3 regions of the Clostridium chromiireducens genome follow, and region 3 is predicted to be linked to each of the others. Evidence: riboswitches for the same ligand, from Rfam matches in the RefSeq annotation. Region 3 holds a riboswitch; each other region holds the start of a gene.

What was found. Region 3 has a riboswitch for thiamine pyrophosphate ahead of D2A34_RS14965 (ABC transporter ATP-binding protein). Riboswitches for the same ligand answer to the same signal wherever they lie in the genome.
Region 1: another riboswitch for thiamine pyrophosphate. It lies ahead of thiF (sulfur carrier protein ThiS adenylyltransferase ThiF); the one in region 3 lies ahead of D2A34_RS14965 (ABC transporter ATP-binding protein).
Region 2: another riboswitch for thiamine pyrophosphate. It lies ahead of thiW (energy coupling factor transporter S component ThiW); the one in region 3 lies ahead of D2A34_RS14965 (ABC transporter ATP-binding protein).

What each region holds. Positions count from the first base shown of each region.
Region 1 is NZ_QXDJ01000008.1:78,836-87,081, forward strand. Features, by position in the region: gene D2A34_RS23675 (ABC transporter ATP-binding protein) at 1-185, opposite strand, end outside; gene D2A34_RS23680 (ECF transporter S component) at 447-1,043, opposite strand; gene D2A34_RS23685 (PspC domain-containing protein) at 1,210-1,431, opposite strand; gene D2A34_RS23690 (GntR family transcriptional regulator) at 1,715-2,098, shown strand; gene D2A34_RS23695 (DUF5808 domain-containing protein) at 2,102-3,226, shown strand; TPP riboswitch at 3,288-3,396, shown strand; gene thiF (sulfur carrier protein ThiS adenylyltransferase ThiF) at 3,500-4,306, shown strand; gene D2A34_RS23705 (thiamine phosphate synthase) at 4,433-5,074, shown strand; gene D2A34_RS23710 (tRNA 2-thiocytidine biosynthesis TtcA family protein) at 5,255-6,121, shown strand; gene D2A34_RS23715 (DUF4250 domain-containing protein) at 6,206-6,394, shown strand; gene D2A34_RS23720 (putative bifunctional diguanylate cyclase/phosphodiesterase) at 6,587-8,246, shown strand, end outside.
Region 2 is NZ_QXDJ01000001.1:772,840-781,085, forward strand. Features, by position in the region: gene thiE (thiamine phosphate synthase) at 91-729, opposite strand; gene thiM (hydroxyethylthiazole kinase) at 750-1,583, opposite strand; gene thiC (phosphomethylpyrimidine synthase ThiC) at 2,060-3,370, opposite strand; gene thiD (bifunctional hydroxymethylpyrimidine kinase/phosphomethylpyrimidine kinase) at 3,491-4,300, opposite strand; gene thiW (energy coupling factor transporter S component ThiW) at 4,354-4,893, opposite strand; TPP riboswitch at 5,053-5,163, opposite strand; gene D2A34_RS03225 (hypothetical protein) at 5,474-5,668, opposite strand; gene D2A34_RS03230 (4Fe-4S binding protein) at 5,885-7,123, opposite strand; gene D2A34_RS03235 (FMN-binding protein) at 7,460-8,246, opposite strand, start outside.
Region 3 is NZ_QXDJ01000003.1:742,212-750,457, forward strand. Features, by position in the region: gene D2A34_RS14940 (LysR family transcriptional regulator) at 1-197, shown strand, start outside; gene D2A34_RS14945 (hypothetical protein) at 454-807, opposite strand; gene D2A34_RS14950 (PQQ-dependent sugar dehydrogenase) at 947-2,047, opposite strand; gene D2A34_RS14955 (ABC transporter substrate-binding protein) at 2,288-3,292, opposite strand; gene D2A34_RS14960 (ABC transporter permease) at 3,273-4,055, opposite strand; gene D2A34_RS14965 (ABC transporter ATP-binding protein) at 4,042-4,818, opposite strand; TPP riboswitch at 4,954-5,052, opposite strand; gene D2A34_RS14970 (glycerol-3-phosphate dehydrogenase) at 5,415-6,458, opposite strand; gene D2A34_RS14975 (HAD-IIA family hydrolase) at 6,596-7,411, opposite strand; gene D2A34_RS14980 (sn-glycerol-1-phosphate dehydrogenase) at 7,444-8,246, opposite strand, start outside.

The sequences.
Region 1 (8,246 bases), on a different contig from region 3:
ATCCCTGCAATCATCTTAACTAAGGTTGATTTTCCAGAACCTGATGGACCAAGTAAACCTAGAATTTGAGAATAGGGTATATCTAAGCTAATATCAAAAAGAACTTGTTTCTTCCCAAAAGATTTATTAACATTTTCGACTTTTATACAATAAGAATCAAGCATACCACTAACTTTATTTTGCATAATCAAATTCCTTTCTAAATATAATAAGTGAGTAATCACTCATTTTGATGATATAAAAAAAATACAAAGCCTTCAATTTGTATGATGATGTATTAATTATTAAGATATTTATATTATTATTATTATAATATTATATTTATATATATTCAATAAATGAATTTATATAACAGTAAATAATTAATATTGACAATATAAAAGAAGTGCATAAGCAAAGGCACTTCTTAAAAAGATAATCTATGTAGATTAATTAAACTTATATTATTATCTCTTATTTCTAATTTTTATCATTGTTATTATTATAGGGATTGAGATCACTGCACTAACTATGGCTTCAGGAATCCCATTTGTAACTCCAATGGTTGCTATCGCAATGCCAGCAGTTTGAGGATTAATTCCAAGAGTAGCTGAGTATCTCTCTAAGTAAAAGACATAAGTTAGTCCTAAAACCCCTATTGTGTTAATCAAGGTAGCACATATTGAAGCTATAGCAATACTTACACTTTGATTTTTAAACCTATTTCTGGTGATAATATACACATAATAGGCTACAATTCCAATTAAAATCCTAGGCACTAATGCAATTATCGGATTCCAAAATATAAATGATGTAGGACCAGGCGCTGTAAAATTTTGATACATTGAAAATAAACCAAAAACTAAGCCAACTAGTGTTCCTACGATAGGGCCCTCTACAATGGCACCTATTATTACAGGTATATGCATTATAGTAGCTCTTACAGGTGGAATAGGTATAAAACCAAGACCTGTTAGTCCTAAAAATATTGAAATTGCAGAAAGCATTCCAACCATTGTTATCTGCCTAACTGAAAATTTTGATTTAACATAATTTTGTTCCATAAAAATACCTCCGTTCTTATTCCTTAATATTATGGATATAATTCGGAAAAATCTATAAAATATATAATTTCCGTTCAGTTTCCAAAGAAATACCGACAAATAGTATTTTATCATTTTAGAAAAAATGTTCAACCTTATTTTCAATATTTTATAAATATATTTTTAGTTAATATTGATTAGTATCATTGAATATATCTTGTTTATCAGGCATTACGACTGCACATGCAATATATCCAATAATGCAGATATAAGAAAATTTTATTGTTAGTAATATAAATAATATTCTAATTAAGGTAACATCACCATTAATATAATCAGAGAATCCTGCTAATACACCAGAAATTTTCTTCCTAGAAACATCCTTATATAACTTCTTTTTTTCAATCATTATGATCACCATCCATAATTTTATTATGTGCTATTTTTAGATTGCTTCGAATAAACACTAGATTCTCAATATCTTATTAGTATTGTTAATATATATTATAAAGAAGAATTTATGGTTTGATAGTGGGTTCAGCGTATCTTTATATAAAAATAAGAAAATCATAAGATGTTAAGCTATAATTAACATGTTTTTGGTAAGTGTAGGCAATTATGAAATACTATTGATTATTTGATTCATCTGTTATATATTATATATAACAGATAGAACGAAAGGGGATTAAATAATGATCTTAAAGTTGGATTTTGACTCAGAAGTTCCGATTTATCTTCAGATAAAGAATCAAATCATAATTGGAATTGCTAATAAAGAATTATCGGAAGGAGATGAGCTGCCATCAGTTAGGGGTTTAGCAGAGGATATTGGAGTTAATATGCATACTGTAAATAAGAGTTATTCATTATTGAAAGATGAAGGATATATAAAAATTGATAGAAGAAAGGGAGCTGTTATATCATTAGACTTTACTTATAGTAAAGAAATATTTAAAGATAAATTAAATGAAGATATGGGAATTTATGTGGCGGAATGTATTAACAGAGGAATATCCCTTGATAAGATAAAAGAAAAAATTGAAAAAATATTTAACGATTATAGGAAGGGTGAATAGGTCATGAATGAACAAATAATATTATTATTTTTAGTACTAATAATTACAATGTTGATATTATGGCAAAGTTATAGAATTAATGATTTTAATGTAGAAGGATTGATTTTTGGAGTAAGAGTTCCTGAAAAGTATAGAAGAGAGAGCAGAGTTATAAGTATTATAAAGAATTATAATAAGAGAGTTCTAACATTAACAGCAATTTGTTTTATATTATTTATATGCGCATTTTATTTTATTCAAAAGGTATATATTATTATAGTTTATTCATATCTATTGGCATTCATAAATTTATATTCATGCTATTTAGCTAATAAGAAACTCAAGATTGTAAAAAAGAATATAGGTTGGGAGAAAAAATCAGAAAATAAAGTGTATGTACAAATTGGGAAAGGCAATACTAGTAGAAATCTTAATTTAATGTTATTTTATGTAGCGGTCGCAATATCTGTATTGGGGTTCTTAATAACAATATCAAGATTATCATCATTACCTAAAATGGTTCCAGTTCATTTTGGTATAAATGGTCCGGATAATTGGGTTGATTCAACAACATTTACTGGTAAACTTCAAGTTGTGATGCTGCCATTAGTATCAATGATATGTGTTTTTAGTATGTTCTTTTCTGCTAAAATTCAAGCCAAAAAAGATAATACTAGATTTAATGGGGGAACACTTAGTTCACTGATATTAAAAAAATCATTTTTAAATAAATCCATGACTCAAATGTTAGGTATTATATCTATCGGAGTCTCACTAATGATTTTGTATGGAGTATTACTTGTTGTAGGAATTATGAAATTTAATGATGTTTCAAATTTTATATTCATTGTTATAACAATAGGTGTAATATTCTTTCCTATGACTTATTTGATTTATAGTACTAAAAAGGCAAATCAGCTAAAATCAGATAGTATTTCTGATGAAAAAGAAATTTATAATGATGATGATATAAATTATATCGGGGGAATATTCTACCACAATCCTAATGATCCAGCTAATATAGTACCAAAAAGAATTGGGTACGGATTAGATTTTAATTACGCACACATACTAGGTAAGGCTGCTTTGTTGATTTTGGTAGCAGTATTGATAGGAATAATTATAATTATGGCTGTATTTAATATATAAATGATTTGAATTGATAAAAGTAAAGTGGTAATATGTAATTATTACTAATTTCAATAATAAAATAGAAGGCTAGGGGTGCCAATTATAATTGGCTGAGAGAAGCTTATTTGCTTTAACTCTTTTAACCTGACGTGGTTAATACCACCGTAGGGAAGCAGTAAATAAAATAAATTTATTTATTAGTCTGATTGGTAAATAAATGTATGAATTTTATGGGACTTACCTTATGGTAAGTCCTTTTTATTTATTTAAATTTTGAAGGGGGATATTAAATTGAGAGTTTTAGTAAATGAAAATGAAATGTTTGTAGATGATAAAATCACAGCTTTTGCAGTTAAAGAAAATGTAAAGAAAGATGCGGACATAATTATTTTGAATGGTTTTCCTATTAAAGAGGATTATGAATTAAAGGAAGGGGATAAAGTTACATTAATTAAACGTGGAGAAATTCCTAAGAAGGAAGAACTTGAGGCATTAATGGTAAGTAGGCACACCCCAAAAGTACATGAAAAAGTAAAAAAAGCAAGAGTAGCAATTGCTGGGCTAGGAGGGCTTGGATCAACAGTGGCGTTAGCACTAGGGAGAATTGGAGTTGGATATCTTAAAATAATTGATTTCGATGTAGTGGAACCAAGTAATTTAAATAGGCAGCAATATTTTATTAAGCATATTGGGATGAAAAAATGTGATGCATTAAAAGACATACTTTCAGAAATAAATCCGTTTATAGAAGTTGAGAATATTGATATTTGTATAAATGATAATAATATTAAGGGATTATTTGAAGATATGGATATTGTAATTGAAGCATTTGATGGGCCTGAAAATAAAGCAATGATAGTAAGGGAAGTTTTACTTCAAACTGAAAAACCAAAGATAATTTCTGCGTCAGGTATGGCTGGATATTATTCAAATAATCTAATAGTAAGTAAAAGAGTTAACTCTAGATTATATATGTGCGGAGATTTTGAGAATGCAGCTAAAATAAATGAAGGATTAATGGCTCCTAGAGTTGGGATAGCAGCTTGCCACGAGGCTAATATGGCACTAAGGCTGATTTTAGATGAGAATGATGTTTAATACAAAGCTAAAAGTAATCGCTTTTAGTAGAGCTTCTTTTAACGATGTATTTGTGAAAATATTTGCAGATACATCAACTTAAATATTTAGTAAATTTGAAAATACGGGGGAAAGTCTGTGATTTTAATGGGAATAACTAATAGAATTCTTTGCGGAGATTTCTATGAACAAATAAATAATATATCAAAATCATCATTAGACTATTTAGTTATCAGAGAAAAAGATCTTGATGAAGAAGGGCTTTTGAAGCTCTCTTTAACTATTAAAGATAAATTAAAAAATACAAATATAAAATTGATTATTAATTCGAACATTAATGTAGCGAGAAAAATTCAAGCAGATGGGGTTCAACTTTCGTTTAAAGATTTTATTAACATTAATGAAAAATTATACACAGAAAGCATTAACGGCGAAAATAGTTTGGTGGATAACTTTAAAGTTGATGGGAATAAATATAAGGTATATAAAATAATAGGCGTTTCAATACATAGTTATGAAGAAGGGATAAAAGCATATGAAATGGGTGCGGATTATGTTATCTATGGGCATGTATTTCAAACTGATTGTAAGAAGTTTCTTGAGCCTAGAGGTGTAAAAGAAATAGAACATCTATCAAAAAAAATATGTATTCCGATAATTGGAATAGGAGGTATTGGAGAAAATAATTATAAGGAAGTAATATGTGCTGGAGCGAAAGGAATTGCTTTAATGTCAAGCTTAATGAAGAGTGAAAATCCTAAGGAATTAATAAGTAATTTCCATAAATAATCATGTTATTTATATTTTATTTCATACTATAAACATTTGAACAAATTATTATGAATAAAGTACTTGTAAATCTTATGTGTTCATTATAAACTCTTTAAAGAAAGATATATTAAGCTGAAATATAGCGAATTTATAGCACTGAGAATAGATGCTATTGAGATAATAAGGAGAAATAGAATAATGAGTACAATTGCAGGAAAAGGTTGCCCTAGAATTATACCAGATGGGGAAAAAAAGACATTACAAGATATAGAACGAAGTATTGTTAAAACTTATAGAAAACATATTTGGACGAAATTCGTTAAGGCTATTAAGGAATATAATTTAATTGAAGAGGGAGATAAAATTGCCGTAGGTATATCAGGTGGAAAAGATAGTATTCTTATGGCGAAATTATTTCAAGAATTGCAGAAACATGGTCAAGTAAAATTTGATGTAGTCTTTTTAGCAATGGATCCCGGATATCATCCCGATATAAAAAGCTTGCTGATAGAAAACTGTGAGTATTTAAATATTCCAATTCATATGTATGATTCAGGTATTTTTGAAGTTGTTGACAAAATGGCTAAAGATTATCCTTGTTATTTGTGTGCAAGAATGAGAAGAGGTTCACTTTATGCTAAGGCTCAAGAGTTTGGTTGCAATAAGCTTGCCTTAGGACATCATTATAATGATGTAATTGAAACAACAATGTTAAATATACTATACGGAGGTAATTTTAAGACTATGTTACCTAAGTTAAAGTCAAAAAACTTTGAGAATCTTGAATTAATAAGACCGATGTACTACATTGAAGAAGATTATATAAAGAAATTTATTAACTATAGTGGAATATGGCCATTGAATTGTGCGTGTATGGTTGCGGCAGAAAAAATAGGAAATAAAAGATATGAAATTAAGGATTTGATTAAAGAATTAAAGAAAAATTTTAGTGGCGTAGAGAAATCTATATTTAAAGCTGCAGAAAATGTTAGCATGGATTCAATACTTGGATGGCAAAAGGGCGATACTAAATATTCTTTTTTAGATTTTTATGGTGAAGAATAATCACTCCTGCTCTAAAAGTATTTATAAACATGGAAATGTATGTTATATTATTATTAACTATATAGGTGAAAAGGAAGATGCGAGATGACAAGTGATTCAATAGGTAACATGGATCCTAATATACTATTAAGTATAATTAATATGAAATTAAGAGACCAATATAGTTCGTTAGATCTTCTTTGTGATGATATGAATTTAGCACGGGAAGATCTTGTAAATAGATTATGTAGTATTGGATATAATTATAATGAAGATATAAATCAATTTAAATAATTTATTATCTATGATATTTATTTAAAGAAGAAGGAGGAAATATGCCATGGACTTGAAAAAAACAGGAAAAGTTGTTACTTTTATGGCAGCAACAGCGGCGTTAATAGTATCATTAGTGAATGATAAAAAGAACAAGAACATAAATGAAGAAAAATAATTTAAATTAGATATTATGCGAAGGATTGTATTGATATGATTAGAGAGGAATTTAAATTAAATCTAAATCATGATGAAATAATTAATTCCACAGATATTAGTGGAATTGGCGTGATTTGGGACCCCTCGGAATTTAAGTTAATAGTTGATGATAAAATAATAAATATTATAGAAGAATATGATGTCACAAATTATAGTCTAAATCAATTTGTACGATTTGTGGAAAAGGAAGATAGGGAGAATATACTGAACTTTTTTGCTCAAAATCTTGAAAGAAGTTATGATGAGAGAGAGCAACTGCAGCAACGATTCAGGATAATAAGCGTAGATAATAAAATTATTGAGTGTATTCTTGCCGGCAAGGTGGTAAAAAACAATAATAAATATTATCTGATCGGTGGTAGTTACTGCTTAGGGGATTTGCATGGGGAGAATAATAAAAATTCTTGGATGAATAAATGGAAGGTATCAGCACTTAACAAAACAATTAATTCCATTATTCAATGTGATAGAATTACAGGATTGCCTAATAAATATTTCTTCAAAAATATAGTAGCTAATTCATTAAGAAATGTTGTTGAAAATAATACAAGAGCAGCCTTGATAATAATTGATTTAGATAATTTTAAGTATGTAAACGACTCCTTTGGCCATGATTTTGGAGATTTATTACTAAGGGAAGTTGGATATAGTCTAGTATCAGCAGTCACAGAAGATATATTAGTGTCGAGATATAGTGGTAATACTTTTTTACTATTTAAGCCTGATATTATAGATATTCAAGAGATAGTAGTTCTATGCAATAAAATAACAAAATCTTTTGAGGAACCGAATATAGTTGATGGAAAGAAAATATATTTAACAGCAAGTATTGGTGTTTCATTATCTCCGGATCATGGAATTGACTATAATACTCTATTAAAGAATGCAGATGCTGCAATGTATGAGGCTAAGAAAAATGGGAAGAATGAGTGCGATTTTTTTGATGATAGTCTTTCAGTTGAATTAAATAGAGTATATGGTTTGCAAAAAGGGTTAAGGACTGCTCTACAAAATAACGAATTTTATGTTATGTTTCAGCCTAAGGTATCGTTAGACGATTCTTTAGTTAATGGATTTGAAGCGCTGGCTAGATGGGAAAGTCACGAATTTGGATCGGTAAGTCCAGCTGAATTTATCCCGATTGCTGAAAGTTCCAAGATGATAGTTCCAATCGGCAGCTTTGTACTTGAAGAAGTATTTAAGAAAACAAAATGCCTTTTAAATGAAGGAAATGATAATTTTAAGATAGCAGTAAATTTATCAGAGATGCAGCTTAGAGAAGACGTTGTTTTATCGGATTTTAAAAGTTTAATAAAGAAATATAGAATACATCCTAAATATATTGAAGTCGAGATTACGGAAAGTATGCTTATGAAATCTTTTGATAGAAATGTTAAAATCCTGCAGGAAATTAAAAAATTAGGTGTAAGTATAGCATTAGACGATTTTGGAACGGGTTATTCTTCGCTAAATTATTTAACTAAACTACCGATTGATGTATTAAAGATAGATAGAAGTTTTGTAATTGATTTGATGAACAATCCTAAAAGTAAATGCATCGTAGAGAACATAATTAATTTATCCCATCAGTTAGGAATAGAGGTAGTAGCAGAAGGGGTAGAAGAGAAATCACAAGTTGAGTATTTGAAATCTA
Region 2 (8,246 bases), on a different contig from region 3:
AATTCATTCTTTATTTTACTTACTCCATAAATTTTATATAAATATATGAGGTTGAATTGATAAATTCATTTTGATTATATCTGAAAATAACTATGCTTCTCTATAACTTATAAAAATATTCTTTAATTCTTTAGTTGCCTCAGTAATATCTTTTTGGGCTATAATTGCTGAAACTATTGCAAGACCATCGATTCCCATATTTTCAAAATCTCTAACTCTATCTTTATTTATTCCACCTATCACTACTATAGGAATGGATATGTTTTCTCTTATTTTCTTTAATTCTTCCATACTAGTTGGGTTAGCATCTTTCTTTGTTCCTGTTGCATACATAGCTCCAACCCCTATATAATCTGCCCCATCTTCTTGTGCTTTTAGCGCTTGTTCTAATGATCCTGTTGAAACTCCAATTATCTTATCTTCACCTATAATTTTTCTTACAATAGTCGCTGGCATATCACTTTGACCAACATGGACTCCTGCAGCATCTACTGCAAGTGCAATATCTAGTCTATCATTTATTATTAGTGGCACATTGTACTTATCAGTAATTTCTTTTACTCTTACAGCTGTAATATAAAAATCAAGAGATGAACAATCTTTTTCCCTTAATTGAACTAATGTACATCCTCCAAGTATAGCTTGTTCTATGGCTTCTTCTAAAGTTTCTGTACTCATTAAATCTCTATCCGTTACAAGATAAATACTATAATCTATTTTAGTTTTCATAAAAATTTCCTCCAGTTTTTTTATATTTCTGTAGCCTTAGCCATATTCTTAATTACTTCTGAAGTTAAATTACTTATAGCATCTATAATTGCTATATGAAAGCTTCCCGTTCCAATTTGCCCTGCTTTTTCAAATGCAATTTCCCCTGCTATTCCCATGGACGTAATGCCTGAAACTGCTCCAAGGAAATAATCTGACCCTGCACCACAGAATGCTCCAATTAATGAAGTTGTCATGCAGCCTGTTCCTGTAACATTTGATAGCATTTTAGTCCCGTTTTCAAGTATAGCAACTCTTTCTCCATCAGATACAATGTCTGTTGCGCCTGTAATAGCTACAGTACAATTAAGCTTATTAGATAGATTCTTTGCAACATCAATTCCTTCATCACTACCTGTTTTTACATCGCTTTCAGATGCATCTACGCCTTTAGTTGAAGATTCTAGTCCACTTATAAATTTAATTTCAGACATATTTCCACGTAACACACTTATCTTAACTTCATCCAATATTCTCTTAGTAGTTGCATTTCTAAATTCTGATGCACCTGCTCCCACTGGATCAAAAACAACTGGCATATTTAATTCATTTGCTTTTTTTCCTGATACAATCATCGATTCAATAGTTCTTTCATTTAATGTGCCAATATTTATTACAAGTGCAGATGAAATTTTAGTAATATCTGCTGCTTCCTTAATATCATCAGCCATAATTGGTGATGCTCCTATTGCAAGCAAAATATTCGCGCAATCATTAACCGTAACATAATTTGTTATATTATGTACAAGTGGTTTCTTATTCCTAACCTCATCTAGTAGATTTCCTATTTTAATTGATATTTCATTATTATTCATAAATACCTTTTAGTAAGAATTTAGCTTTTAATCATTCTTACCAAAATACCTCCTTTCAAAATAAACATCAAATTTTATCAAAACAAAACTTGTATACTTTCATCTAAAAGCTTACAACAAATTCTAGAAAAATTAAACACATTTTAATATTCACATTGTCATTCTTTGTTAATAAATAGCTCCTCTAAACTATATAAATTATGCAATACCCTTTTATATTTGATATATAACCAAACGATACTTATATGTATACCCAAACAAAGAAATTAGATACATATTAGTGAAATAGGCATATAAAAATAAGCTGCCGAATGTTCTTAATAGAAGGTTGTTCCATTTTTGCTTGTCTTAATGAATATTAGGAGCATGCATAAATGGATGCAACCTTCTATTTAGAACATTCCAGCGAAATTTTTATTAGTCCTATGCAACTAATATGTATCTAATTTCGGTTTATTGGCCGTATATCATTGATTTTATTTTTTATCAAAAAGTTCTACTTTATCACCATTTAAGATTCTATTAGTAGTTCTTACTGCGCACATTTTTCCACACATAGAACAGCTATGCATATCTTCTGGCGGTACACTTTCAAAATATTCTCTAGCTTTCTTTCCATCAATAGCAATCTTAAACATCTCTTCCCAATCAAGTTTTTGACGCGCATCTGCCATAGCATTATCTCTATCTCTTGCTCCTGGAAGTCCATTAGCTATATCTGCTGCGTGTGCTGCAATTTTTGATGCAATAATTCCCTCTCTAACATCCGATAAATCTGGAAGTCTTAAATGCTCAGCTGGTGTTACATAGCAAAGGAAATTAGCCCCATGTGTTGCAGCAATAGCTCCACCTATAGCTGAAGTAATATGGTCATATCCTGGTGCAATATCTGTGACAAGAGGTCCAAGTACATAGAAAGGTGCGCCATGGCATAATCTTTTTTCAATTTGCATATTAGCTGCTATTTCATTCATAGCCATATGTCCTGGTCCTTCTATCATAACTTGTACATCTTTCGACCAAGCTCTCTTTGTTAACAAACCTAATTCTATAAGTTCAGTAATTTGTCCAGCGTCAGTTGAATCATCCAGACATCCTGGTCTCATTGCATCTCCAAGACTTATTGTTACATCGTATTCTCTAAGGATATCAAGTAACTCATCATAATATTCGTAGAATGGGTTTTCATTGCCTGTCATTTCCATCCAAGCAAATAATAAAGACCCTCCTCTAGATACTATATTTAATCTTCTTTTATCTTCTTTAAATAATGCAACAGTTCTCTTATTAATTCCGGCGTGAATAGTAACAAAATCAACTCCAGCCTTTGCATGAGCTAAAACTACATCAAGAAAATCCTTTGCTTTTATATCTAATAGATCTTTTTCAAGATATCCAATTGCATCATACATTGGAACTGTACCTATCATAGCTGGAGAATAATCAATAAGTTTTTCTCTAAACTCTTGAGTCTTTCCGTAGTTACTTAAATCCATTATCGCTTCAGCCCCGAAGTCGATTGCCATTTTCACTTTTTCCATTTCTCTGCAATAATCAACTGAATCTCCTGAAATCCCTAAGTTTACATTTATTTTTGTTCTTAATCCATCACCAATACCTTCTGGACTAAGAGATTTATGATTAATATTTGCTGGTATAGCAACCTTACCTTCTGCAACGAGTTTCATTAACTTCTCTTCTGAAATTCTTTCTTTTTCAGCTACTATCTTCATCTCTTTAGTAACTATACCCTTTTTTGCTGCTTCCATTTGTGTTTTATAACTCATTTCTTTTCTCTCCTTAAAAAATATTATTTAATTTAAAGGTTAATCTATATATTTAAGTCTCAAGTATCTAAGTTGTCACAACTTGGATATATATTTCTTAATGAATATCTTATCTTCTTTTTACTTAATATCAATTCCCGCTTTCTTATAAAGCTCATAAAAATGATTAGTCGGACCTACACCTTTTCCAAGCTCAAATCCATGTTCAATAGCACATGTTATATACTTTTTACCACATCTAACCGCTTCTTCTACTGTCATATTTTTAGCCAAATTTGCGGCTATAGTAGATGATAAAGTACAACCTGTTCCATGGGTATGTTTAGTATCAATTCTTTCTTGCTTCAAAATTACAAAGTCTTTTCCATCAAATAATAAATCAGTTGCTTCACCTTCTAGGTGTCCCCCCTTAACCAAAACGGATTTTGGCCCTAGTTCTTTAAGTTTTAAAGCTGCTTCTTTCATCTCTTCTAAAGTTTCTATTTTTATCCCTAAAATTTCTTCTGCTTCTGGTAAATTTGGAGTGATTAATGTTGCAAGTGGAAATAATTCCTTAACCAAAGTATCCTTTGCATCTCTAGACAATAAGTTAAATCCACTTTTAGAGATCATAACAGGATCTAAAACAATTACTGGTAAATCTTTAACTTTTCTTAATGCTTTAGATATAGCTTGTATAGACTCAATTTTAGAAACCATCCCTATCTTAATTGCATCTACTCTTATATCCTCAAAAATAACATTTATTTGTGATTCAATCATCTCAGGATTTATATCTTGAATTCCAAACACACCCATTGTATTCTGTGCAGTTACAGCAGTAATTACACTCATCCCATAAACTCCGTTAGCTGAAAATGCCTTTAAATCCGCTTGAATTCCTGCTCCTCCACATGAATCTGAACCTGCAATAGTTAATGCTCTAAACATAAAATCACCCTTTCGTCTTATTCTATAGTTAAATTATTTCTGTATATTTATCTCTAAACTTTATGTGTGTTTTTTAAATCATTATCATATGTTGATACTTCATTATCTATTAGTATTTTACTTATCACCGGAACTTTTACAAAGAAATATGCTATAACAGATCCTACACTACAGCTAGATATAAATGGAGTCACATATGCAAAAAGTGCTGCCTTTTTACCTAAAAGCAGTACAGCTATAGGATAAGCCAATAATGCTCCTAATATTCCAGTTCCAATTAATTCTCCAATTACAGCTATACTTGGCTTCCTAAATTTCTTATAAAGAATACCTGCAAGCAGTGCTCCTACCATACTTCCTGGAAATGCCAACAAAGTACCAGTTCCCATAATATTTCTAATTAGTGATGCAATAAGCGCATTTAAAAGTGCATAAATTGGACCTAATGTTATTGCCCCAACTACATTTACAAAGTGTTGTATCGGAGAAATTTTAGCGCCTAAAATTGGTATTGAAAAAGTTCCAAAAATTACTGAAATACCAATTAAAACACCGCTTAATGCAATTTTTTGTGCTTTACTTTTTTCTTTCATTAAAAAACCTCCTTAAATCAATAAATTAATAAAACTTTGTGAAATAAAATTTTATTAAACCACATCTTACTGTGATTAAATGATTAACTTTGAAAGAAGTTAATTATTTTTAAGCAAAAAAAATGTATCCAAAGGGATACATTAATAAACATGTGCACAAAAAATATCAATATACTTCCCTACGTTGGTATTAACCAAATCAGGTTATAAGAGTCTAGGAAATCAATCTTTCCAATCTCAGCCAAAATATTAGCTCCCCTAGTTATTCAATTATAAAATTATCTTTCACAAGATAAAGATTATACCATTAATTGCAAATCGTCAAGTATATAATAACTTATTATTTAAAATTCGATATAGATATTTAATACAAAGCTTAGACTTATGCGATAATCCACCGAAAGTAGAAACATTTTGTTTTTAGTTTTTCTTTGGAATCATTACCATCAAAATTCCTAGAAACCAAAACACAATATGTTACTTATTTGGGTAAGTTACACATAAATCTAAATCTTAAATTTGATATCTATGATAATGTAGAAGGCAAATTCTTCATGTGAGATTTTCACTCACTTGAATATTATTTATTTTTAACTTGTACATAGTATTTACCATATCTTTTAACTGGTTTTATTACCTCAAAACCATTAACAAATTCTCCTATGACTTGATCTTTTGCAACTTCAATTAATATGGTTTTCTTCTTCTCTTTAACTCGTTTTGTTGGTACAAAAGTAGTTTTTTTAACTGCATTATTTCTGCTTTTAGTTGGCATTTTATCTCATACTCCTGCTAATATTATAATCTTGAAATTATTATATTAACTTTTTTCTCTAAATGTGTTACTCTGAACCTATAAATTTAATTCTATATAGTGTCATAAAAAAATTTCTATTTATTACTCTAATTTCTCATTATTCAATTCTAGTACTTTAAATACTAAAACAAACTACAGATTATATACAACTTAAGATAAATTAGACTATTTTAATTATTTTGCTTGAGTCAAAGCATTTGCTACGGCACTCATAATCCCTTTTGAGCTATAAGTTGCACCTGAAATTGTATCTACTGAGGTTGATTGTTTTGAAATTATGCTCTTTATTATAGTTCCTTCTACTCTTTTATAAAACTTTGGAGTATCTTGATTAGATATAGTTTTTATATTTGATATTTTTCCATCTAATACAGTAACAGAAACCTTAGTTGTTCCTCCTCTATATCCAGTTCCACTTCCTGTGTATGTACCATCTTTATATTCACTTGTAGTATTTTGAGCTGCATTTGAAATTGCAGTTGTTCCATCTTTATAAGTTTGTGAAGAACTATTTTCTAAGTTTTCACTACTTGGAATTGTATTGCTATTAACTGAAATTCCAGATTTAGTTACTGCATTTCCAGCGAAGCTAGTAAGTCCATATACACCTAAAAATGTAGCCATTGCCACTGATCCTGTTAACTTTGCATCTAAATCTCTACTAGCTACATTTACATTAGCATTATTTCTATAACATACTTCAGTACATTTTAAGCAGTTAATACAATCGCCACCCTTGACACAATCTACATTATAAAGTGGTAACCCCATCGAACAATTCATTGTGCATGCTCTACATTTACCGCAATCAGCTTTGGGCTTATTAATCTTAACTATTCCAATTTTAGAAGTAATGGAGAATATTGCACCTAAAGGACATAGGTATCTACAGAAAAATCTCTCAATAAATGCTGATCCTATTGTGATTAATATTAAAAATATCAATCCAATAAGTAAGCTTGAAAAAATAGTAGATATATCAGTTATTTGACCAAAAGCATCCCAAGGACTTGTGCTTTCTAGTATACTGCTTCCCATAGTCCATGAAATAGCTATTATAAAAACTAATACTATGTACTTAACGTACTTAAGTACATAATCAACTTTTTCATCTACTCTAAATTTTATCTTGAATACTTTTCTTGATATAAAATATATTAAATCATTATACGCACCAAATGCACATATCCATCCACAGAACCATCTCCCTAATACTATTGTCAAAAGCATAATAGCTATAAATTCCATTAAACTTGGTAATGCTGTAAAAAAGTTAAAATTGCCATTGATAATCATTTGATATACTGTTTTTACTTCACTAAATGTCATTGAATAAAGACCTGGTAACAGAATAAATGAAATCAATTGTACAACATGCCTTATGATCTGCGATCTTTTTATCTTACTTGCCATATTTCCTTCTCCTTTTCTAGCTCTATATCTTTAGCGATAATGAATTTTTATGTTAATTACCATTAATCAAATTTTTACGATTAAGTTTTAATAGAAATATTATTTTCACTTCATTATCTTCTATATTTTAATTTCTTCATTAATTGAATTATAGCAACACAACCTTAATACTCCCTTAATCCAAACTGAGAATTGACTGAGAATTAGCTATCAAAGCTACTATATCAGTGAAGATAAAAGCCAACGAAAAAGATAGTACATGTTGAATTTATCCTTGTTAAGTAATTTATATATCTACTTAACGAGGTTTAGTTCAAACTGTACTATCTCTTTTTATTATTTTGCTTGACTTAAAGCATTTCTTATTGCCTCAATTATACCGTTACTGCTATATGTTGCACCAGACACGGTGTCTACAGAAGCTGACTGCTTTGAAATCACACTGTTTGTTATTGTTCCTATAGCTCTATTATAATATCTTGAAGTATCTTCATTTGATATAGTACTTATACTTACTATCTTTCCGTTAGTTATAGCAACAGAAATTTTAGTTGTTCCTCCAAAGCCTGATCCACTACCTGCATAAGTTCCATCTTTATATTTCCCCTTACTAGTTGTTCCTCCACTAGTACTTCCACTTGAACCTGTGACTCCTTGGCTTGCTGTTGAGTTAGAAGATGTACCCTTTTGATTTACCACTGGCGGTGGTGTTGCACCTGTTTGCTCTGAAACTGGCGGTGGAGTACTTTTTGAGTTTGCCACTGGTGGTGTTGGTGGTCCGCCCTTAGACGTATTATCGCTAGAAACAGCACTACTAGCATTGCTGCCTGAATCAGGAACACCTGCTTGATTCAATGCATTTTTAACTGCATCTATAATTCCCCTTGAACTAAAAGTGGCCCCCGAAACTGTATCTACAACTGTTGATTGACTTGAAAGCATTTTATTTATTAGAACACCTGAAGCCTTTTGATAAAACTCTGGAGTGTCCCCATAAGATGAAGTTTTAATACTATTCATTTTTCCATTAGCTATAGTAACGGATATTTTAGTTGTTGCACCTTCAAATCCTGTTCCAGTTCCTATATATGTTCCATCTTTAAATTTCGAAGCGGTTACCTTA
Region 3 (8,246 bases):
GCGCTAAAATTGGTCTTGGAATAACATCTGTAATAAAAGAATTTATTCTTGAAGATTTAAAAAATAAAAAATTGAAAGAAATTACTTTAGATACTCCTATTCCACAAAGACATATTGGAGTAATTTATAAAAACGCTTCTAATCTCTCAATTGCATCAAAAACATTAATAGATTATTTAAAAAATTATACTAAGTAAGAACGAGTTTCTCAAAAAATATTGTTACCACTATTTAGTGCTTTATTAATTTTATAGACAAAAAGACATTAAATACAACTATAATACTGCATTTAATGTCTTTTTAGTTTAGATTTTAAAACTGATAATTTTCTATGTTCTTGTCTATAATTTAGATGTGTTTTTTAACAACTTTATTATTACTAAGACATTGTAGGTATTATAAAGGATAAAATAATAGAAGTTAAAGAATTAGCAATATCTATTTTCATTTTTACTAATATCCAGGATAATATGGATTAAAATATGGATACGGTGGAGCAACATAAGGATAAGGTAAAAGTGATAATGCAGCTAAATTAGCTAATGGAAAAGCTTGACGTCTAAAGCGCCTGAATCTTCGTCTTTGATAAGGTCTTCTTCCATATTGCCTATTGTTGTCATTTTCATTATCATCGTCTGATTCCATTACATCCTCACCAACGAGTACAATAATACGATCATTATCCACATTTTCAATAATTCCGTCTAATGTGCTTCCATCTTTCATTGTTAATGTAGTATGATAGAACATACATTTTTTACATTTATCATGTAAATCACTATAGTAACTATCTCTCTCAAATCCCATTTTAATAATCAACTCCTTCCAATATAACATGTTATTCATATATAAGGATAACGGTGATATTAAATTTAGTAATTTTACCTCAAAAATTCGACAACTTATTTAGTAGTATTACATGCACTTGTCTACTTTTAAGTGCTACTTATCTAGGAATTAGCCTGAGAATTTTGTCATCACCAATATTAGGATTTCCCCTTCCATCCATATTGCTAGTTGTTAAATAAACTGATCCATCTTTACCTTCAACTACTTCACGTAAACGGCCATATTCATTCTTTAAGAATGATTCTATATTGTTAACTTCTGTTCCATCCCGATTTAATGATATGACAAATAGTTGTTGTCCACGCAAAGCCGCAACAAGTAATTTTCCCTTCCATGGTCCTTGTTTTACAAGTGAAATTCCTGAAGGCGCCCATGTTTCTTCTCCACTGTGTATTAATGACTTTTGTGTTACAACTTCTACTGATTCCTCATCACCTTGAACAAGAGGCCAACCATAATTTACTCCTGGTATAATTATGTTTATTTCATCATGTGCTGATTGTCCATGCTCAGATTCATATAAGATATTTTTCGAATTCCACGCTAAACCTTGTGGATTTCGATGACCTAGGCTATAAATAGGTGAATTTGGAAACGGGTTATCTTTTGGAATACTTCCATCTAATTCTATTCTCAGTATTTTTCCTGCTGTACTAAAAGGATCTTGAGCTAAAGAAGAATTTCCAGCATCTCCTGTCGTAATGTATAATTTATGATCTGGACCAATTTTAAGCCTTCCACCATTGTGAATTCTTCCTCCAGGGATCTTATCTATGATAATTCTCTCCATAATTAAACTATTATTATTTTCAAGTAATCTTACAACACGGTTATAAATTAAATTACTATCTCCATATGAATGCATAACATAAATATAATGATTCTGCGAATAATCTGGATCTATTGCAATTCCCATTAAACCGCCTTCTCCTTGACTTACAAAAGGTGTAGAAAATATCATAAGTGGCTGTGGCTGAAGTATATCATTTTTAATAATTCTTATTCTCCCAATCCTTTCAGTAACCAATATCGTTCCATCATCTCCTATGGCTATAGCCCATGGTACATATAAATTTTCAGCGACAACTTCAATTTCATAAGGAAATTGCCTTAATTTATTTTCATTTACGTTAATATTATCATCATTAAATTTGCGAAATATGGAATTATACAAAATACTACTTAGTCTTTTTCTCATCTAATATCCTCCAAATAAAAATAGATACAGTTTGGTATGTAGCAACAGATTATTCTATCGGATTTATCACCTCTTATATTTACTAATAACTACCTATCATTTTATTCATTTATTATGATTACAGTACCATTTCATAAACATAAATAAAAAAGATATTATATCCATTACGGTATAATATCTTTTTTATTTATGTTTTCAAATTTTCTAATAGTATTTACTTTTTTCAACATTTAAAGATAATTATTTAAATAATTCTTTACTATCAACTTTACCTTGAAGTAAATTTTTATCTTGCAACCATTTAATATTCTTATTCCAGTTCTCTTCATCTTGACTTAGGAATTTACCACTTTCATTTTCCATAAGAGGCAATAATATTTGCAGACTCTTTTTCTCTGTTTCTGCATCTAGTGGAAAACTTTCATTTTGAGCTTTTAATACTAAGTCTAAAGCTTTATCAGGATTATTTTTAGTGTATTCAAAGCCTTTTTTAGCTGCTTCTAAGAAAGCTTGTATTGTATCGTTATTATTCTTAATAGCATCATCATTTGCAATAAATGCTAATTCATAGTTGTTTGGTACTCCAAAATCTACTGGAGCAAAAGTATCTAATTGAACACCTTGCTTTTCTAATAGTATCTTTTCATGATTGATGTATCCACCAATAATTGCATCAACTTTTTTTGATTCTATTCCAGCCATTAAATCATAACCAACATCTACAAACTCAACCTTTGATGGATCTCCACCTGCTTGAGCAACCATTGTTTTTACTGTTTCCTTATCAATATCAAAAGATGGATATCCAACCTTTTTTCCTTCTAAATCTTTTAGAGTTTTAACTCCTGAATCTTTACGAACCATAAGTTGGTTTAATGAACTCCTAACTATTGCTCCAACTGATTTAACAGGAATACTTTCACCTCTTGCTAAAATAATTTGTTTTGGATAACTTATAGCAATGTCTGCTTTCTTTGCTGCAACAAGTTTAATTCCATCATCTGTTCCAGCAGGTGTAATTAAATTAACTTTTAGTCCTGCTTCTTTAAAATATCCTTGTTCTTCAGCTGCATATAAGAATGTATGAACTGCATTTGGATACCAATCTAAAAGAACACTAATTTCTTTTAATTCTTTAGATGCACTTTTATCCTCATTCTTATTTGCGTTACCAGCGCACCCACTAAACACCAAACTAACTAACATAACAAATACTAATAATATACTAACCTTTTTTAATTTCATAATTATCCTCCTTTAATTTTCTTCTGTATTTTAATAAAATCTTTTCTAGTAAAAATCCTATTGAAAATAAGATCAATCCTAAAAATGATAGAACTAACACTCCAGCAAAAACTGAATCTGATTGCAGCATACCTGCCGCTCTCTTTATATATATACCAAGCCCCGCTTCTGCACCCAACCACTCACCTATTGTAGCTCCTGAAACGCTGTAGGTAGCTGCTATTTTAAAGCTGCTTAAAAAATTAGGTAATACAGAATTCATATGCAATTTAAAAAATATCTGAAGTCTACTTCCCCCTAAGGCTCTTAATACATCTTCCAAATCTTTATCTACCGCATTTAATCCATCTAATGTACTTATAACTATAGGAAAGAAACAAAATAATATTACTACTGCAACCTTAGACCATATACTATATCCAAACCACATAACCATAATTGGAGATAACGCAATGGTTGGGATTGTCTGAGAAAATATTATAATTGGGTATAAAGTTTTTCCAACACTTCTCCAAAGATATATTGAAAGTGCACACGATATGCCTATAATTACAGATATACAAAGCCCTAATATTGCTTCTCCTAAAGTTACTACAGAATGTTTGTATAACAATTCTTTTTGTAACCATAATGCTTTAAGCACATCTGAAAACTTAGGTACAATATAATTTGGAACTTCAAAATATGGTATTAAAAATTCCCACGCTAATAGTATTAATATTAGAAATACAAAAGGAAAAATAAAATCATTAAATCTCTTCATTTTTAACTTCCTCCTTAGTATCTTCTAACATATCAAGAATATTTAAAATGACTCTTTTAAGCTCAATAAACTCACTTGAGAGTGTAGTTTCATAGTTTCTAGGTCTATCGATATTAACCTCAATAGATTTTAAATTTTTATACGGTAGTTCTGTGCAAATAAGTATTCTATCAGATAATAGCAACGCTTCATCAATATCATGGGTTATCATAAATACAGTATTTTTCTCTTTTTGACATAGGTCCAATAACCATGTTTGCATCTTTCTTCTTGTTAGTGCATCTAAAGAAGAAAAAGGTTCATCTAATAATAGTATCGATGGATTATTTACGATAGCTCTTAAAAATGATGCTCTCTGCCTCATACCGCCTGATAGTTCATGAGGATAGAATTTTTCAGTACCTTTCAGCCCAAAACTTTCGAAATATTCTACAGCTTTATTTCTTGCATCTTTCTTGCTATAACCATTTAATTCAAGGCCGACAGCTGTATTATCAAGTATATTTCTCCAAGGCATTAAAGAATCCTTTTGAGGCATATACCCTATAATGTTTTTAACTCCTTCTTTTAAGATATTAATATTGCCCTTTTGGGGGTTTAATAAACCTAAAATTAATCTAAAAAGTGTACTTTTACCAGTACCACTAGGTGCAATAATTGTAACAAATTCATTTTTATCTATACTAAATGATAGGTCGTCAATTATAAGTTTATTTGAATCTGTATATTTAAAGAATAAATTATGAATTTCTAATGCCTTCATTTATATAACCCAACTCTCTTTAATAAATAATCTTTGTGAAAATTGCATAAAAAAACTCCTTTCAAACAGTACAAAAAATACCATTGAAAAGAGTTAATAATCAAATTAATTATAAATCATCATAACTTCGAGATTTAAATTATCATACAACTTCCCTTCGCTGGCATTATCCAGTGCAGGTTCAAAGGGTCTGAAAAATTCATCTCAGCCTTAATGGCTCCCCTAGTACTCGTCTAAATTTTATACTTTAAATTAAACAATGTCAATCATAAGTTACATTTTAAATCCTCTTGCTATTACTTTTTTATAGCATATTATATATAACTCATGATTTTTGTTTTCATTGCTACACTCTAAATCACGTTTTTTGTTAACTTTACTTTACATAATAATTATTATATCTCTTTTATCTTTCCTTTACTACCTATCTAGCCCTATTATTTATATCTATTGGATAAGGAATCTTCTAAAACCCTTGTCATTGCTTATTTTTAGCAGCAAATCCAGATATATAAAAATCCCCTTATTTCTTGATCCAAGAAATAAGGGGATTTTTATATCAACTCTATATCGTTAAAATCACTTTTATTTTATAATTATATTTTTTCTGATTCAAAAGATTTCCACGGAATATCAACTATATTTCCTGAGTTTATTATCTCATCAATATGAATCAACATTGGGAACTCTTGTAATTTGACTATGCCTTTCTCAGCTAGAGAACGTACATATTTTGCTGCACGAGTAGCAATAACTACAGATTCCAATGTAACTCCTTTTAATTGTTCCATAGCTTCCTCAAATGAAAATCCTTGTCCTAATAAGGTTCCTATTCTACGAGTACGTCCGCCAAAAACTGTCACATATAGGTCTCCGCCAAAATATATAATATTTTCTTCACCACTTCCGACTATTTCAAGAAGGTGTTTCGCTTCCTTTATGCTTTGTCCAAAAAGTGCAGCCTGAGAATTATAATGTTCCTTTCCAGAGCCATCAGCTCCAATAGCTAATCCAATAGCGAGTGATACACCCAGGGCGTAAGCGTTCTTCAATGCAACTGCACATTCAACCCCCACAATATCTTTAGATAAGCTAATATGATAGTATGATGTCTCAAATAAATTCTTGAAAATTCTAAGTATTTTTATATCATCTCCACAAAATACAACTTCGGAATTATCTTTGTCGGCAAGTTCATAGCTAGTACATGGGCCACCTACTGCACTGATAGAAAGTTTCTTATTAGCAGGAAGTTTGCTTAAAAAGTACTGTGGATAATTAATCATTTTGCCATCCTCTTCAGTAATCATCCCCTTAGTTATTGAGAGAACAGGAATCTCTTCAGGTAAAATAGGCAATATGTTGTCTGCAAACCAATCAACACCAAAACTGCTAACTCCACAAATAATAACTTCAGCTCCGTCTATTGCTTTATTTACATCTTCAATTTGATAATATTCAATACCTGCTTTGGGTAATTGGCGCTTTAATGTAGTATGAAAACCGGTATCCTTCGCAATATTTATGATATCTCTATCTAATGGTGTACCAACAAGTCGCACCTTATTATTATTTTCTGTTGCTGGAAAAGTTAGTGCAGAAGCCATTTGACCTGCTCCAATAATTGTTATAATACTCATAATATTACCTCCCAATTTTAACATTAATTAGTTCTTTTAAAATAATTTTGACTTTATTTAATTTTTTAATTTATCTCAGTTTACGAGGTTTCAGCCATACTCAATAAATTTTTCCCATTTTTTCTACCATACAGCTATTAAATAAAGCTCTTCTGAAACTGCTTAAGTTCTTCACCAATATACTTGATTGATGAAAATACATAATCTGCAGGTATGTCAGACTTTTTATACATTTCTTCTGACGTCTCACCACTTAATACAAGAATACTGGTTATTCCTGCATTTACTCCAGTTTTAATATCAGTGTATAGTCTGTCTCCTACAATTGCCACATCTTCTTTTTTAAGGCCATACTTTTCAATAATAGCCTCTACTATATATCCATATGGCTTACCTATAACTACAGGAGAAACACCTGTGGATGCCTCAAACATTCTTATCATAGAGCCAGTATCCGGCATATATTTACTGTCTTCAATTGGACAATTGAAATCTGGATGAGTAGCTAAAAATGGTATTCCATCTCTCAGATAATCACAAGCTGTCCATATTTTTTCATAGGTTAGTGTAGTATCAAAACCAAGAACTACATAATCCGGCTTGTCATTTTCGTCATTAACTAATATAAATCCTGCCTTTTCAAATTCTTTCATAAGTGGTTCTGTACCCATTAGATATATTTTATTACCTGGGCAGTTTTTCTTCATATACCATATGGTAGCTTCACCAGATGTATAAACTTGTTCTTCATCAACATGGCAGCCAAGCGCTGAAAGCTTTTGCTTGTAGGTTGATTTATTTTTCGAAGAGTTATTTGTTAAGAATATGAACTTCTTTTGCTGACTTTTTAAAATATCTAGAAAGTCTAATGCACCGTCAATAAGTGTATTTCCAAGGTAAAAAGTTCCATCCATATCTAATAGAAAACATTTAATATCATTTAACTCATTCATTTTTTACCTCCCTATTAAAACATATAATTATCTTATATGTTGTTGGATCTATACAATTTATTAGCAATTAAATTAGCAAATTCCTCTGTTAATCCAAGATCATCGATTAGATGCACAACGCCATATCTGGTTCTTATGTCCTTTGCAGCAATGAAGGTCTTAATAAATAAATTCTTATCAATTCCAAGCTCTTCAGGATGCCATACACATCCCCCGTCCTGTAATACTTTCTTTACATTCTCAGAACTTGGTACTATAGTATGCCCAATATTAAGAATCTCCTTCCAATTTGATGCTATCTTTTCTGCATTTACTTGTCTCTTATCAGGGTCCAATTCAATTGAATCCTTTTTATAATTAATTATATTGCCTGCCACTTTACCAAATACACTCTCAATATTTTGTCTCCATTTATTCATATCATAGAATCTGAAGCTTCTCTTAGCCATTACACTTTCTATATCTATATCCTTTAATGCCTCAAATAACATAGCCATAACCACTGTGCCTACTCCAACAAAGTTTCCATGTACCCATTTTTCCTCGCTTCTTCTTGCATGGAACATGATCTCCCACCCATGGGCAATATGGTGCTCGGAACCTGAAGCAGGTCTTGAACATCCTGCCATTCCTATAGTTATTCCTGATAAAACTAATGCATCTGTTATATTTTTTACAACGTCATCATTCCTTTCAGGAATCATTGGCGCAGCAGCAACACACTTATCTACTGCAGCTTGAACCATATCTGCAATAGTTTTACAATAATATTCTCCTGTTAATAGATTTGCAATTGACCAATCTGCAAGAGCAGTATATTTACCTAATACATCGC